2 linked regions of the Methylosarcina fibrata AML-C10 genome follow. The protein of the gene in region 2 interacts with the protein of the main gene of each other region in a pairwise test. Links are inferred from orthologs where the notes say so. Each region holds a gene or a part of one and is shown on either strand. Other genes may lie near its edges.

Region 1 (7,379 bases), 1.9 Mb from region 2 along the record:
TTCTGTAGGTTTATCCTGTTATTAATCACTGCGCTGTACTAGCTTTAAGTTTGATTACCCTTAAACGAAAGACATTTATTTCGATAGCGACTAACATTGAATACCAAGGCCGAAATTTATTCCTATCTTACTATTAATGAGTACAAAAATGACAGTTTCTCTGCACAAAAAATCTAAAGAAAAACGATACCGCGACGTATTTGCACCCTCGGACGCGAATCTTTATGCGCCGTTGACCGAAGATCTGGAGGATGAAGATGCCATCGATCGTTTACTCATGAACACCGGATTCGATGCAGAAAACGACCACGAGCCCCCTGCTCCGTGGAACCCCTGGATTGAGGAACGGGAAGGACCGGTCGATTTTGCAACCCTTGTCGAAGAACGGCCTGCGGCCAATAAAATCGAGCCTCTCATAACGCTTGACGAAGAAGCCCCCGCCGTTTCCTTGTCCTCAATCGATCCGGTTCAGAACCGGCCGGAACCGCCGTTTGCCGACAATTCCGCAGCCGCCGAAACCATCGATTTTGCCGTCGAATCCGAATCCTGGCGCCTGGACGAGCACTCGGCGCTTGCTCTGCCGGGGGCCATTCGTGAAGAAAAGCTTCGGATTGAAGATCTGGTCGAGCTGGGGACGATTCCCAGCCGGATCGAACCGATCGAGGACGATCCGGCCGAAACGCCGGTACCTTTCGGCCAAAGCCAATCCTCTTCGATTGATGAAGAACCTCTCCCCGTTTTGGAGTACGGGACTTCCGAACGACGCGTCATCAGCGCGGAAGAAAAAGAGTTCCGGAACGCGATGGCAGCCCAAACAAAAAAAGCTTTCGTTTTCAGTTGCATTGCTTTAGGGATCAGCGTCGGATCGGCCGCCGTCGCGGTTTTCGCGCTGACTGCAACTGAGCCGTCACGGCAAGCACCGGGATTATCCGCTCAGACCGGGCTGCCTCGGCAAGAAACCTCGGGGCCTGCTCAAAACAACGGAATCGGAAAAACGGCCGAACACGAAACGCCTTCCGAAACCCTGTTGCCCGTTGCGATGCCAAACGGCGGAACAATCCGGCAGACCTCGTTTGAAAAATCCTTCGATGCCGGCAGTCATTCTTCATCGTCCGGCAAAGCCTTTACCATGCCGGAAACGACGAATGCCAAACCGGGCTGGTTCGTTAATTTAGTCTCCTTCAGACAGCGAAGCGATGCCGAACAGCAGGCCCTGCAATTGATCAAAAAAGGCGTTCGCACCGAAATCGTCGAAGTCGAAGTTGATCAGTCCAAATGGTATCGGCTGCGCGTGGGCGGTTTTACCCGGCAGGAACAAGCCGCGGCTTACGCCGAAAAAATAAAAAAACCATTGCAACTCGATTCCATCTGGGTGGCCAACAGTTAAGCCGCACCATTTTATTTTCATCCGGAATGTCACGCGATCTTCCTGGCGCAAAGCAAACCGGACAGCCGTATCGACAAGTTACGCGCCACGGAAACGACCGGATTCAATGAGCACGAATTCAATGATTATTCCAAATTGTTCAAAGTTTCACTGGAAGATGTCATGACCCGGATAGACGGCTCCGCCAAAGGCTCGATCGGCGTTTTCTTCTACGACGGACTGCCTTGCGTCCCTCTGTTCATCATTCTCCGCAGCGAAACCCGGAAAATCGAAGGAATTCGCTCCTGCTCCGGCAGTCCTTTGCATGTCAATCGAAAATACTCTAACCCAACCTCGGCGAGACGACAAAACAAACGCCAGGTCACGCGGGCAGCCTCCAAAACAAGGGATTTATTTCATCTTTCGCCAGCTCTAATCTGATAAACATCCTTCCGCCGCACAGCGAAAGAAAAGCCCGGCTCTGGCATCCGGAGTTCCGGCTGCGCGGCATCGTACCCGGGAGCAAACGCAGTGAGCACGTTTCATTCAATCGATTGGCAAGCCTTTTTCATTCCTTCCCTGCCTATCGGAGAAATCTTCCTGCGCGGCACGATCGTGTATTTCTTTCTCTTCATCGTGCTGCGGCTGCTCAGGCGTGAAGCGGGAGCGCTGGGCATTTCCGACCTCCTCGTCGTCGTACTGATCGCCGACGCCGCGCAAAACGCCATGGCCCATGACTACAAGTCGATCACGGAAGGGCTTGTTCTCGTCTCCACGCTGGCGTTCTGGGATTATTTTCTCGACTGGCTGGGTTATCACTTTCCGGCGGTGCAGCGCCTGCTGCGTCCGCCTCCCCGGCTTCTGATCAAGGATGGGCGGCTCCAGCGGCGGAACCTGAGGCTGGAAATGGTCAGCGAAGAAGAATTAATGGGAAAGCTGCGGGAAGAAGGGATAGAGCGCCTGGAAGAAGTCAAGCAAAGCTATATCGAAGCGAACGGCACGATCAGCGTAATAAAAAAAGATTGAAGCACAGGACAGGGCTACCCAGGCATCGGGCCGGATCAAGATTGAATTCACACGCGGCTTCTTTATCGAGGTTCCTGCGGGAGAAATCCGGCCGCCGTACTCGATCCAACCCCGGCATTCGGCCGGGGAACGGAATAAATGATCCGCTCCCCTTGCGGAGGCTCTAGTCGGCCCGGTCCTTGGCCGCTCGTTTGCGCTCATGCTCGAGCAACAGCTTTTTGCGCAACCGGATCGACTTCGGCGTCACCTCGACCAGTTCGTCTTCGTCGATAAACTCCAGCGCCTGTTCCAGGGTCATTTTTTGCACCGGCGTCAGAATCAGGTTTTCGTCGGAACCGGCGGCGCGGATATTGGTCAGTTGTTTGGCCTTGGTCGGATTGACCACGAGATCGTTCGACCGGGAATGAATGCCCACGATCATCCCCTCGTAAACTTCATCGGCGTGCACGACGAACAATTCGCCGCGCTCCTGCAGGGCAAACAACGCATACGCCAGGGCCTTGCCTTGCACCATGGACACCAGCACGCCGCGTTTGCGCGCTCCCAGCTCGCCTTTTTTCATCGGCCCGTAATGGTCGAAAACATGGTAAAACAAGCCGGATCCCGATGTCGCCGTCATGAATTCGGTCTGAAAACCGATCAACCCGCGCGACGGCATCATGTATTCCAGGCGCACCCGGCCCTTGCCGTCCGGAACCATGTTCAGCAGATCGCCCTTGCGTTCGCCCAGTTTCTCCATGATCGCACCCTGGTGAATTTCTTCCAGTTCGATCGTCACCATTTCAAACGGTTCGCATTTTTCGCCGTCGATCTCCTTGATGATGACTTCGGGCCGGGAAACGCCCAGCTCGAAGCCTTCGCGGCGCATGTTTTCGATCAGCACCGACAAATGCAGCTCGCCCCGGCCCGAGACTTTAAATTTGTCCGGATCGCCGGTATCCTCGACCCGAAGCGCCACGTTATGCTGCAATTCCTTCTCCAGCCGGTCGCGTATCTGTCGGGAGGTCAGGAATTTGCCTTCCTTGCCGGCAAACGGCGAATTGTTGACCTGAAAGGTCATGGTCACCGTGGGTTCGTCGACGGTCAACGGCGGCAGGGCTTCGACCGCGTCGGGATGGCACAGGGTGTCGGAAATTTCCAGTTTTTCGATGCCGGTGAACGCGATGATGTCGCCGGCCCGGGCTTCGGGCACTTCGATCCGTTCCAGTCCGTGGAATCCGAACAATTGCAGCATGCGTCCCTTTCTCTCGACCCCTTCCCTGCTGACGATCGACAGGTTCATGCCGGGCTTGACCGTGCCGCGCTGGATGCGGCCGATGCCGATCACGCCGACGTAAGTATTGTAATCCAGGCTGGAAACCTGCATCTGGAAAGGTCCGTCCAAGTCGACCTTGGGCGGGCTGACTTTCTCGACGATCGTTTCGAACAAAGGCGTCATGTCGCCGCCGGTCACGTTCGCATCAAGCCCTGCATAACCGTTGATCGCCGACGCATACACGATCGGAAAATCCAGTTGTTCGTCGGTGGCGCCCAGGCGGTCGAACAGGTCGAAGGTCTGATCGACCACCCAATCCGGCCGCGCACCGGGCCGGTCGATTTTATTGATGACCACGATCGGATTTAATCCCAGGGCAAACGCCTTCTGGGTAACGAACCGGGTCTGCGGCATCGGCCCGTCGACCGCATCCACCAGCAGCAAGACCGAATCGACCATGGACAGGACCCGCTCGACTTCGCCGCCGAAATCGGCATGGCCGGGCGTATCGACTATGTTGATGTGATAGCCGTTCCAATCCAGCGCCGTATTCTTGGCCAGAATGGTAATGCCCCGTTCCTTCTCCAGATCGTTGGAATCCATGACCCGCTCACCCATCTTGGTATGCGCGGCGAACGTTCCCGATTGTTGCAGCAGCTTGTCGACCAGAGTGGTTTTACCGTGGTCAACGTGAGCAATAATGGCAACGTTTCTTAACTTGCTGATAGTCATAAGTTTTTAAAATAAAAGAGCTTGATTGAAAATAGAGAGGCCAGGCCGTCCCTATCCGAAAGTTATCCGGTTTTTATGTCCAGGCCGGCGCTTGTTCGGCCCGACTCTAATGGTTTGTGCCTGCACTGTAAAACGCTTCGACCAAGATACCCAGCGGATAAAAACTTTCAATTATAACCCGATGATCCTGAATTAATAAATAGCGCATGCCAATCGGTGCCGTAGGGCCTCGGAACAGGCATGGAAAAAGCCTGTCGTGGAGAATATGAAGAATTCAAGGAAGAAAGCACGTGTTAATCGCGATGCACTCGTAAAAATCTTTAAGCGAAGCGCCGTACAAGTTCCATAATCCCAAAGCGCTGACCACGACCAGACCGCCACCGGTCCAGCGTTTGAACAGCACATCATGACGCAGGATGGCGTTGTGCGCCTTCAGGCCGAGCAGATGCCCTATCGCGGCAACCGGCAGCAGCGCCAGCGCCATCGGAAAATGCAGATCGACCGATAAAGCGACGAACGTTGTCATCTTGAGGGTCACCAGGATAAACCACAACACGAACAGAGTGTCGCGCAATTGATGTTTGCTGACGTTGCGCATGTAAACGGCCACCATCAACGGCGCCCCGGACAGGGAAATGCCGGCCACGTAGCCGCCCAGCACCAGCAGTCCTCTGTCCGCCCAGACATGGCGGCTTTCAATGCCCCGGTTGAGCAGCCAGATAAAACCGTAAAACAAGGTAACCGAATAAATGAAGCTGTTCAGCCACAAGGCCGGAAGATTCAACAGGCCGAAGACGCCGACGATGGCCGCAGGAAAAATATAGATCGAGGTGCGGCGCAAATAACGCCAGTCGACGTTATGCAGCCGATTGAGCAGCGTCAGGCCGGAAAAAAACAACAAGTGCATGCCGATGATGGGCAGCCATAAAAGAGGGGTGTCCTGAACGAACAAAATCAGCGGCAAGCCCAGGGCCGCGCCGCCGAACCCGAGGCCCGACCGGACGAATCCGGTCCAGACGAACACGAGGGCGATGCACGCCATTTGATAAAAAGAAAAATCCGGAATCATGGTGGAAAACATGGATCGACTGTTGGCTGGCAGAGGGGACTTTCATTGCGGTTTCGGCCCTTATCGGGCGCGAAAAACCGACGGGACCCGGCTGGACCGGCCTTTTTCAACGGCGGTAAGGACATCCTGCCCGGCCGGGGCCTCTTCAGCCCGCAGAGCCGGGCGAGGAAGAGCGTCGGCGTCTTCGCTCGGCCGGCTGCATAAACCGGAATGCCTAACTTTGCTCCCAGGGCAAGCCGTGGAATCGCCAGCCGCCGAGATTGCCCCGGTGCCTGTTTTCATCCAGAGGGCCTTCGAAACCTTCGACGATATTGACCAGATGTCGGTAACCTGCCTGTTCGAGCGCCACGGCGGCGTCCTGCGAACGCTGCCCGCTCCGGCACAGCAGTAAGACCGGCGCCTCGATATCCGGCACCGCTTGTTTGACCTCGCCGATAAAATTCGGATTCAACTGCCAGTCGGGCCCTTCCTTCCAGGGAATCAGGACAGCGCCGGGCGGATGGCCCACGAAGCCGTGTTCTATTTTCGTCCTGACGTCGACGATGACAGCCTTGCTGTTTTGCCGCATCAATTCCCAGGCCTGTTTTGGATTTAACTGTTCGATCATGATAACCTCACCTGATTTTTTGACCGATAAACCGGGCCTCGTTTCTCAATCCGAGCCGGCAATCGCCGATAAAGCCGTTTTCCCGGTAATAAACGACTCTCAGCGATGAAAACATCGCCAGCAATTCATTGACTCCGAGCAGGAACTCCGGACGATCGGGTCCCTGGCCCATTTGTTTTTCCCGTGTGTAGGTTTGATAAAACAGCAAACCTTCCGGTTTCAAGGCGGCTATTATCGCATCGCTTAACGTCCGGTCAAGAAAACGGCTGATTACGACGACGTCGTAGATCGCTTCCGGTAAAGACAATGAATCGACGTTTTGCCTCCGGGCTTCGATCGGAAGCCGGTAGGCCCCGGCGTATCGGCCGAGTTTGTCGATGGCGACTCGAGACCGATCAAGGGCGGTTACGTTCAATCCCCGCCGCGCAAGAAAAATGGCGTTGGCGCCCAGGCCGCACGCCAGATCGAGAGCGGTTCCGGTCTCCGGTAATAAATACTCGTTGTCTTCCAGAACCTGAGCGGGCGGGGCAAGGTCCGGCTCGGACTCACGGTAGATACGATCCCATTTTTCGTCCGGCGCTTCCATCATTCCGGTCCGGGCTTGCTGACCCGAGGTTCCAGCCAGGCTTGCAGAAAATCCATAAACTGCCGCACCTTGGCCGACAGATATTTTCTATGCGGATAGACCGCATGAACTTCCAGCGGCGGCGGCGAGTATTGCTCCAGAACCGGAACCAGCCGGCCTTTTTCGATATCGCGGCCGACGATGTAAATGGGCAGCATGATCAGGCCCAGGCCGTTAATGGCGGCAATGCGAATGGCATCGGCCACGTTGGCCTGCATTCGGCCGGTGACGGGAATGGTCTTATAGCCCGTTTCGGTTTTGAAAGGCCATTTGTTTTTGGGAGGAATTGCCCAATTGACCAGGCAACTGTGTCGGACGAGATCTTCGGGCGTCTCGGGAGTGCCCTGTTTGGCGAAATAATCGGGAGAACCGCAAACCATCAGGCTCGAACTGGCCAGTTTTCGGGCGAACATGCTGGTATCATCGAGCGGTCCCAGATAAATCGCCAGGTCGATGCCGTCATCGATCAGATCACCGGGACTGCTTTGCAGAATCAGTTCCACGTTCAAGTCCTGATGCAGCTTGAGGAATTCGGAGACTGCCTGGGAGATGTGAGTCGCTCCGATCACGGGCGGAGCGCTGATTTTCAATACGCCCCGAAGTTCGGTCTGAAGATGGGTAATCGCCGCTTCCATTTCCTCGACGTCGAGCAAAACCTGCTGACATCGATCAAGATAGGCCGCGCCGACTTCGGTCAGG
Region 2 (7,454 bases):
CCCGGCGAAAAACGGCTGCCCGACGATTACGATGTTCCCGTTTTTCATCCGTTTTCGACCGAAAACGAGGCGATGCGCTGGGATTTTTTCGTACGCCATTATGAAACCGAATCGATTCAGGCCCAGGATCCTAAATACACTCCCGCCGAGAAAGGCGTGCTGTACCCGCGCGCCGGCTGCCTCGGCGGCTGCACCGCGCACAACGCGATGATCACGGTCTATCCGCACAACGCCGACTGGGACGAAGTGGCCGACATCACCGGCGACGCATCCTGGAAAGCCGACAACATGCGCAAATATTTCGAATTGATGGAAAATTGCGAACACCGTCCGAAACTTCGCAAGCTGGCGACCTGGCTCGGCATCAATCCGTCGCGCCACGGCTTCAAAGGCTGGTTTCAGACCGAAGCCGCGCTACCGCTCGAAGCGTTGGCAAAGGACAAAAAACTGGTCTTGGCGATCCTCGATTCCGCGGTCAAAGCCGCCGGCAAATTGCCAAGCTTTTTTGACCGGCTTAAATGGCAAATCCAGGGGCTGGCCGATCCGAACGATTGGCGCTTAGTCAAGGATAACGCCATAGGTCTGCATTATCCGCCACTTGCAACCACGAAAGGTAAACGTCACAGCACTCGCGAACGCCTGCTCGAAGTGCAGCAGAAACATCCGGGCAATTTGACGATCGAACTGGATGCCCTGGTCACCCGGGTCATCCTGGACGACAATAACCGCGCCGTCGGCGTCGAATACCTGAAAGGAGCAAAGCTCTACAAGGCGCACGCGAATCCGAGCAACAAACCCGGCGAACTGCGCGAAGCCTATGCCGCGAAGGAAGTGATCCTGTCCGGCGGCGCCTACAATACGCCGCAACTATTGATGCTGTCCGGCATAGGCCCGAAAGAAGAACTGCAAAAGCACGGCATTGCGGTCAAGCATCACCTGCCCGGCATCGGCGCCAACCTGCAGGACCGCTACGAAGTCGGCGTCACAAACAGAATGAACCAGGATTGGGAGGTTTTGAAAGGCGCCAAGTATTCGCCCGGCGACCCCGAGTATAACGACTGGCTAAACGGCAAAGGCGTCTATACGACCAACGGCGCGGTACTGGCGGTGATCAAGCGTTCCGTCGAAGAACGACCGTTGCCCGACCTGTTTTGCTTTGCCCTGCTTGGCAACTTCAGAGGTTATTTCCCGGGTTATTCGAAACTGATCAAAGACAACCTGAACTACCTGACCTGGGCCGTGCTAAAAGCGCACACGGTCAATCGCGCCGGCGAAGTCAGACTGGTCTCCGCCGATCCGCGCGACCGCCCCTATATCAACTTCCGTTATTTCGAAGAAGGCACCGATACTACAGGCCAGGATCTTGATTCGGTCGTCGAAGGCATCAAGTTCGTGCGCAGCATTGCCAAGCCGCTGTTCGACCAAGGCATCCTGGCCGAAGAAGTCGCACCCGGCAAAAGCGTGCAAACCGATGAACAACTGCGCGATTTCGTCCGCTACAACGCCTGGGGGCACCATGCCTCCTGCACCTGTCCGATCGGCGCCGACAACGATCCGATGGCGGTGCTGGACAGCCAGTTCCGGGTCCGCGGCATCCAGGGGCTGCGCGTCGTCGATGCGTCGGTATTTCCGAGAATCCCCGGCTTCTTCATCGTCTCGTCGATCTATATGATCGGCGAAAAAGCGGCCGACGTCATTTTAAACGCCTCCGCTTAAGCGCAATCTGCAAGCTCCGCTCCGTCTGTCGTCCGATCGAGGCATGAGCCGGACGACAGGCGGACAGCGAACCGCACCTGCCGGTCCTCCCGGCAGGCAACCGCCCTCCGGTTACAGATTATCGATCAGTACGTCGGCAAATTCGCTGCATTTCACTTCGGTCGCATTCTCCATCAGCCGGGCAAAATCGTAGGTGACCTTCTTGCCGGCAATGGCCGCATCCATTGCGCGAATCAGGGCATCGGCCGCTTCGGTCCAGCCCATGTAGCGAAGCATCATCTCGCCGGAAAGAATCAACGAACCCGGATTGACTTTGTCCAGATCCGCGTATTTGGGCGCCGTTCCGTGCGTCGCTTCGAAAACGGCGGTGCCGGTCGAATAATTGATGTTGCCTCCGGGGGCGATGCCGATGCCGCCGACCTGCGCGGCCAACGCATCGGAGAGATAATCGCCGTTCAAATTGAGCGTGGCGATCACGTCGAAGTCGTCGGGCCGAGTCAGTACCTGCTGCAGAGTGATGTCGGCAATCCCGTCTTTCATTAAAATGCGGCCCTGCGCCAGCGCTTCCGCCTGCTCCTTGTTGGCCGCGGCTTCGCCCGAAGCGGCTTTGGTTCTTTCCCAGCGGCTCCACGGATAGACCTGTTCCGCGTACTCCCGTTCGGCCAGGGCGTAGGCCCAGTTTCTGAACGCGCCTTCGGTGAATTTCATGATGTTGCCCTTATGGACCAGAGTGACGCTTTTGCGCCGATTGGCCAGGGCAAAATCGATCGCGGCCCGGACCAAACGCTCGGTTCCTTCCCGCGAAACCGGCTTGATGCCGATGCCGGCGGTTTCGGGAAAACGGATTTTGGCGTATTGCGCGGGAAAATGCTCGCGCAGCAATTGCAGGAAGCGCCGATTGTCCTCGCTGCCTTGTTCAAACTCGATACCGGCATAGATGTCTTCGGTGTTTTCCCGGAAAATGACCATGTCGACGGCCTCGGGCCGCTTGACCGGCGATGGCACGCCTTGAAACCATCGAACTGGCCGCAGGCAGACGTACAAGTCGAGTACTTGCCGCAAGGTCACGTTCAGCGAGCGAATGCCGCCGCCCACCGGCGTAGTCAAAGGACCTTTGATCGAAACCAGATAATCCCGGCAGGCATCGACCGTCGCATCCGGCAGCCAGGTATTGAACAGGCGGTTCGACTTTTCTCCGGCATAGATTTCCAGCCAATGGATTTTTCTCCGGCCGGAATAACTGCGGGCGACCGCGGCATCGAGAACCCGCACCGTGGCGCGCCAGATATCGGGCCCGGTGCCGTCGCCTTCAATATAAGGAATGATGGGATTGTCCGGCACGTTCAATTGGCCGTTCTGCATGGTGATGGCGCTGCCGTCAGGCGGCGGGACAAGGGTAAAACCGTTCATGACAACTCCAGGATGAAAATTGAACAAGCGGTCTCGGCGGCTCGATGGGGCATGGAGCGGCCGAAAAATCTCCAAAAGACTGCCGCATCATAACAAATGACGGTGGCGTTGTCTTCAGCCTAACTCGAACAATGTAATGAAAAGGCCAAGCAACTCGGGCCACTCCGGTAAGAAACCGGGCTCCGGCTGAACTGCGGAAGGAAAGACCAGCCGGGTTTTTAAAACCTGACAGGTCTGCTACGGCACAGGCCGTACACGCAAACCGAAAGGCTCTAGTCCCTGAGGATTTCGAAAGACGTCAACGGTTCTCCGGGTTCGAGCTCTACGACGTCGATACGGTCGACTCGTGCCGTAACCGGGCCCTTGCGGCACCAATGGATGAACTTCTCGATCACCAGATTTTCAGCTTCGGCAATGATTTCCACCCGTCCGTCCGGAAGGTTTCTGACACTGCCGTTCACGGCGAAATGTTTCGCCTTGTTTTGGGTAAAAAGCCGGAAATAAACCCCTTGCACCCGGCCTGAAACCTGTATTTTTACTTTACGCAACATGCCTGTATCCTCCAGCAATAATGTATTTTCGGATTGCGAGAAAAATCTTCGGGAATGGTCGAAGCCGTGATATCTTCGATTTTGAGGCCGGCCAATGCTTCGTGATCGAGTTTAAACCGCCGGAAATTGGTGGAAAAATACAAGATCCCTCCCGGCGCCAACAGGGCGGCCGCGTGCCGGATTAACGGAACGTGATCGCGTTGGACGTCGAATATCTCTTCCATTTTCTTGGAATTGGAAAAGGTCGGAGGGTCGAGAAAAATCAGGTCGTATTGCCTTTTCAGCGGACGGCCGGCTTCCTGCGTCAGCCATTCCGGACAATTGGCCTGGATGAATTCGTGATCGCCGTGAAGATCGTTCAAGGCCAGGTTTTTTTTAGCCCATTGAAGATAGGTATTGGACATGTCCACCGTCGTGGTTGCCAGAGCGCCGCCCTTCGCCGCATGAACCGTGGCGCTGCCGGTATAGGCGAACAGGTTTAAAAAGCGTTTGCCTTGCGCCTGTTGCTGAATCAGGGCCCGAATCGGGCGATGATCGAGAAACAGCCCGGTATCCAGGTAGTCCTGGAAATTGACCCACAATTTGCAGCCGCCTTCCTCGACCACATGAAACAGTCCCGAATCGCCCTGCTTTTCATACTGCTCGGTGTTTTTTTGTTTACGCCGTATTTTCAGGAAAACATGATCCGGAGGCAGATCGAGCACCCTCGGAATTTCGGCCAGCACGCCGGCCAGACGTTGATCGGCCTTGCTTTGATCGATGCTTTTCGGAGGCTCGTACTCCTGCACGTTGACCCAGACGTCTTCGCCGCGGTAAATGTCGACGGCGACGGCGTATTCCGGCAAATCCGCATCGTAAGCGCGGTAGCAACTGACCTGATTCTGCCGGGCCCATTTCGACAGTCTTTTCAGGTTCTTTTCGAGCCGGTTGGCGAACATTTCGGCGCGGGCACTGCCGTGGCCGGAAGCGCTCGAGCCGCCTTCCTTCGCCTGCTCGATCCGTTCATCCCGGCTTTTGGCCTTGGGAATAAAAAATGCGCTTTCCTCGATGTCCATCCGCAACAGCTTGCATTCCAGAGCGCCGTTGAACAGGGTTAGCGGTTTTTTCGAACGGATTCCCAAACGAAAACCCAGCTCGGGGTCGGTAATGATGATGCCGGCCTTCCAGCCTGTAAACCGCTGTTTCAAGGTTTCGCCGAATGTTTTATAGAGCGCCGGAATTTCCTTGTCATCGCCCAGGCGCTCTCCGTACGGCGGATTGCAGATGAGAAGGCCGGGATTCCAGCCGGCCGCCGGCGCCGCTTCTTCGATGTCGCGCCGTTCGACATGGATTTTGTTGTTCAGACCGGCCCGGTCGATGTGCCTTAATGCGGCATTGAGCGCTTGCCGACTCCGGTCGAAGCCGACGATGACGGGCAGTTTTTCCAGTCCGGCTGTTTTGCGCAGTTCCGCTTCATGCCGTAGGCTCTGCCAACAGTCGGCGGCGTGTTTCTTCCAGCCGAAAAATCCGAAATAATCGCGTAACAGTCCGGGCGCATAATCGGCGGCCATCATGGCGCCTTCGACGAGCAGGGTTCCGGAACCGCACATCGGATCGATCAGGGTGCCCCTCCTTTCGGCAATGGCGGGCCAGCCGCTTTTCAACAGCATTGCCGCCGCCAGGTTTTCCTTGATCGGCGCTGTGACGTTCATCTCCCGATAGCCTCGGCGATGCAGGCTTTCACCCGACAAATCGAGACTCAATTGCGCCTCCTCGCCCTGCAAATAGACATTGATGCGGATGCTCGGCCGTTCGGTGTCAATGCCGGGGCGTTTGTGAAATTTGGCCCGCATTTGATCGACGACCGCATCCTTGACCCGCAAAGCGCCGAAATGCGTGTTATTGATAGCCGGCGCGTCTTTGGCGCTGAACGAAACGGCAAAGCTGTCCTCCGGTCTCATGTGTTCAAACCAGTTGATCTTTTTTACGCCGTAATAGAGATCGTCCTGAGTTTTTACCTCAAACGAACTTAGCACCAGAAAAACCCGATTGGCGATCCTGGACCACAAACAAACGCGGTAAGCCGTTTCCAGATCTCCGTCGAAAGCAACGCCGGCCAGGGTCGGCTTGAGTTTTTCTATGCCGAGAGACTGGAGCTCTTCGGCAAGAATGGTTTCCATACCTTTGGGCGTGGTGGCAAAAAGAGGATAAGAAGGCATAAGGAAAGGCTAAAAGGCGTCGGATGGATTGAAATGATCGGCTACGCCCGCAGTATAGGAAAATTTATCGATGTCCGGTAGTCCGGGCAGCGCTGTTTGCTTGTCATTGTCGGGCAGCGAAGCCCGCCCTCTATCCGCACAAAAGAAACAAGACAACGACGGCGGAACCGCTATTCCGCCACTGAAAACGAAAACAGACTGCGGGCTTCCGGATCACGGGGACATGAGCGGAGCCCGCATTTTATTACGGTAATTTAATTAATCTTGATTAATTCAACATCGAAAATCAATGTTTCATTAGGACCGATCGGCCCGGCGCCGTGAGCGCCATAGGCCAGTTCGGATGGAATGAAAAAACGAAATTGGTCACCTTCCTTCATCAACTGAACGCCTTCGGTCCAGCCTTTGATGACCTGATTCAACGGAAAGGTGGCGGGTACGCCGCGGCCGTAGGAACTGTCAAATTCCTTGCCGTCGATCGTAGTGCCTTTGTAATGTACGGTCACGTTGTCGGTTGCCGTAGGAGACGTCTTGCCGTTTCCTTTCTTGATGACTTCGTATTGTAAGCCGCTGGCGGTAGTGATGACGTTTGCTTTTTGGGCATTTTGCGCCAGAAAGGCTTTGCCCTGAGCTTTGCTTTCTTCCGGCGTAGTCGCGTTCGCCAGCGACCAGATGGTTAATCCAATTAGAACTGCGGAGACAAATGAACTGATTTGGATATGAATTTTTCTCACGGTTTCTCCTCGCGTCGATTTTAAAATTAGGGTGTATCAAAAAATCCTGTTTTATCCGGCCTACATTATGACATGTAATAAATTGGAAATTAAAGCCTTGATTCCGGATAACGCCCTATTAAAGACCGATTTCTGCCGTTTGAATTGTGCGAAAAAACTGAAAAAAATCAGCCGCCGCAGCCAATGGACAGCCTTTCACAAAATAGAAGACGAGCGGGGTCATCAAAGAAGTCGTCTTTGCCTTTCTCTTTGTTATTTTCCTCGAGCCTGCGCCAATCTCCGCTTTGCCGATGAAACCGGAGAGCGGTTACTCACCGCAGAAAATTTATGAAACAGTCAATTTCTTGCTGGTCACTTAATTCCATAGCCATAACCTGAATTCGCCAGCTATAATTTTTACAATTAAAAAGTATTATATCCGCCAGTAATAACCGATAAGAAAACGAAAGGCGAGGAGAGTCGGATGAACTCAAAAATACAGCGATCGCATCGTAAAAACCTGGAATTGCACGGTTTGATTTATTTCGGCGGACAGGAACAAAACATCATCGTCAAAAATCTGTCGATCACCGGATTACTGGCCGAATTACGGAATAATCCGGAGAGCCCTGCAACAACGATCGATGCCATATTCGACGTCCTGAAAGGCTCCACTTTAGTGGACCTGTTCCTTCCCGAAATGAACCTGACGGGAGAAGCCGAAATCATCCGGGTGGACATGCTAAAAGACAGCCTTCTGATTGCCATGGAATTCAAGACGCTGTCCTTTGAAAACGATCATTCTCTTTATTCGAGAAAAGAATACAGAAAAAGAATGCAGGGCTCGGGAAGGATTTTACTGAACG

Evidence for each region.
Region 1: the proteins of rlmKL (region 2) and typA interact in binary tests that used the Escherichia coli proteins (3 or more experiments, as listed by UniProt). The link is inferred for Methylosarcina fibrata AML-C10 from one-to-one orthologs.

Annotation. Positions count from the first base shown.
Region 1 is NZ_KB889965.1:803,496-810,874, reverse strand. The notes cover bases 1,968-4,879. They hold typA (translational GTPase TypA), read right to left. Parts: upstream 4,380-4,879; coding sequence 2,556-4,379; downstream 1,968-2,555. Other genes in these bases: A3OW_RS24010 (sulfite exporter TauE/SafE family protein), read right to left, coding at 4,654-4,879; A3OW_RS0104120 (DUF421 domain-containing protein), read left to right, coding at 1,968-2,392. Also shown: A3OW_RS0104130 (SPOR domain-containing protein), read left to right, coding at 149-1,387; more of A3OW_RS0104120, read left to right, coding at 1,898-1,967; more of A3OW_RS24010, read right to left, coding at 4,880-5,460; A3OW_RS0104105 (rhodanese-like domain-containing protein), read right to left, coding at 5,663-6,055; A3OW_RS0104100 (class I SAM-dependent methyltransferase), read right to left, coding at 6,063-6,644; A3OW_RS0104095 (LysR family transcriptional regulator), read right to left, coding at 6,641-7,379. UniProt on the Escherichia coli protein: A 50S ribosomal subunit assembly protein with GTPase and nucleotide-independent chaperone activity, required for 50S subunit assembly at low temperatures, may also play a role in translation.
Region 2 is NZ_KB889965.1:2,677,985-2,685,438, forward strand. Bases 3,269-6,255 are described here. They hold rlmKL (bifunctional 23S rRNA (guanine(2069)-N(7))-methyltransferase RlmK/23S rRNA (guanine(2445)-N(2))-methyltransferase RlmL), read right to left. Parts: upstream 5,876-6,255; coding sequence 3,662-5,875; downstream 3,269-3,661. Other genes in these bases: A3OW_RS0112645 (acylphosphatase), read right to left, coding at 3,399-3,677; A3OW_RS0112655 (FKBP-type peptidyl-prolyl cis-trans isomerase), read right to left, coding at 6,130-6,255. In the rest of the region: A3OW_RS0112635 (GMC family oxidoreductase), read left to right, coding at 1-1,716; icd (NADP-dependent isocitrate dehydrogenase), read right to left, coding at 1,828-3,126; more of A3OW_RS0112655, read right to left, coding at 6,256-6,609; A3OW_RS0112660 (hypothetical protein), read left to right, coding at 6,692-6,940; A3OW_RS0112665 (PilZ domain-containing protein), read left to right, coding at 7,073-7,454. UniProt on the Escherichia coli protein: Specifically methylates the guanine in position 2445 (m2G2445) and the guanine in position 2069 (m7G2069) of 23S rRNA. Methylation occurs before assembly of 23S rRNA into 50S subunits.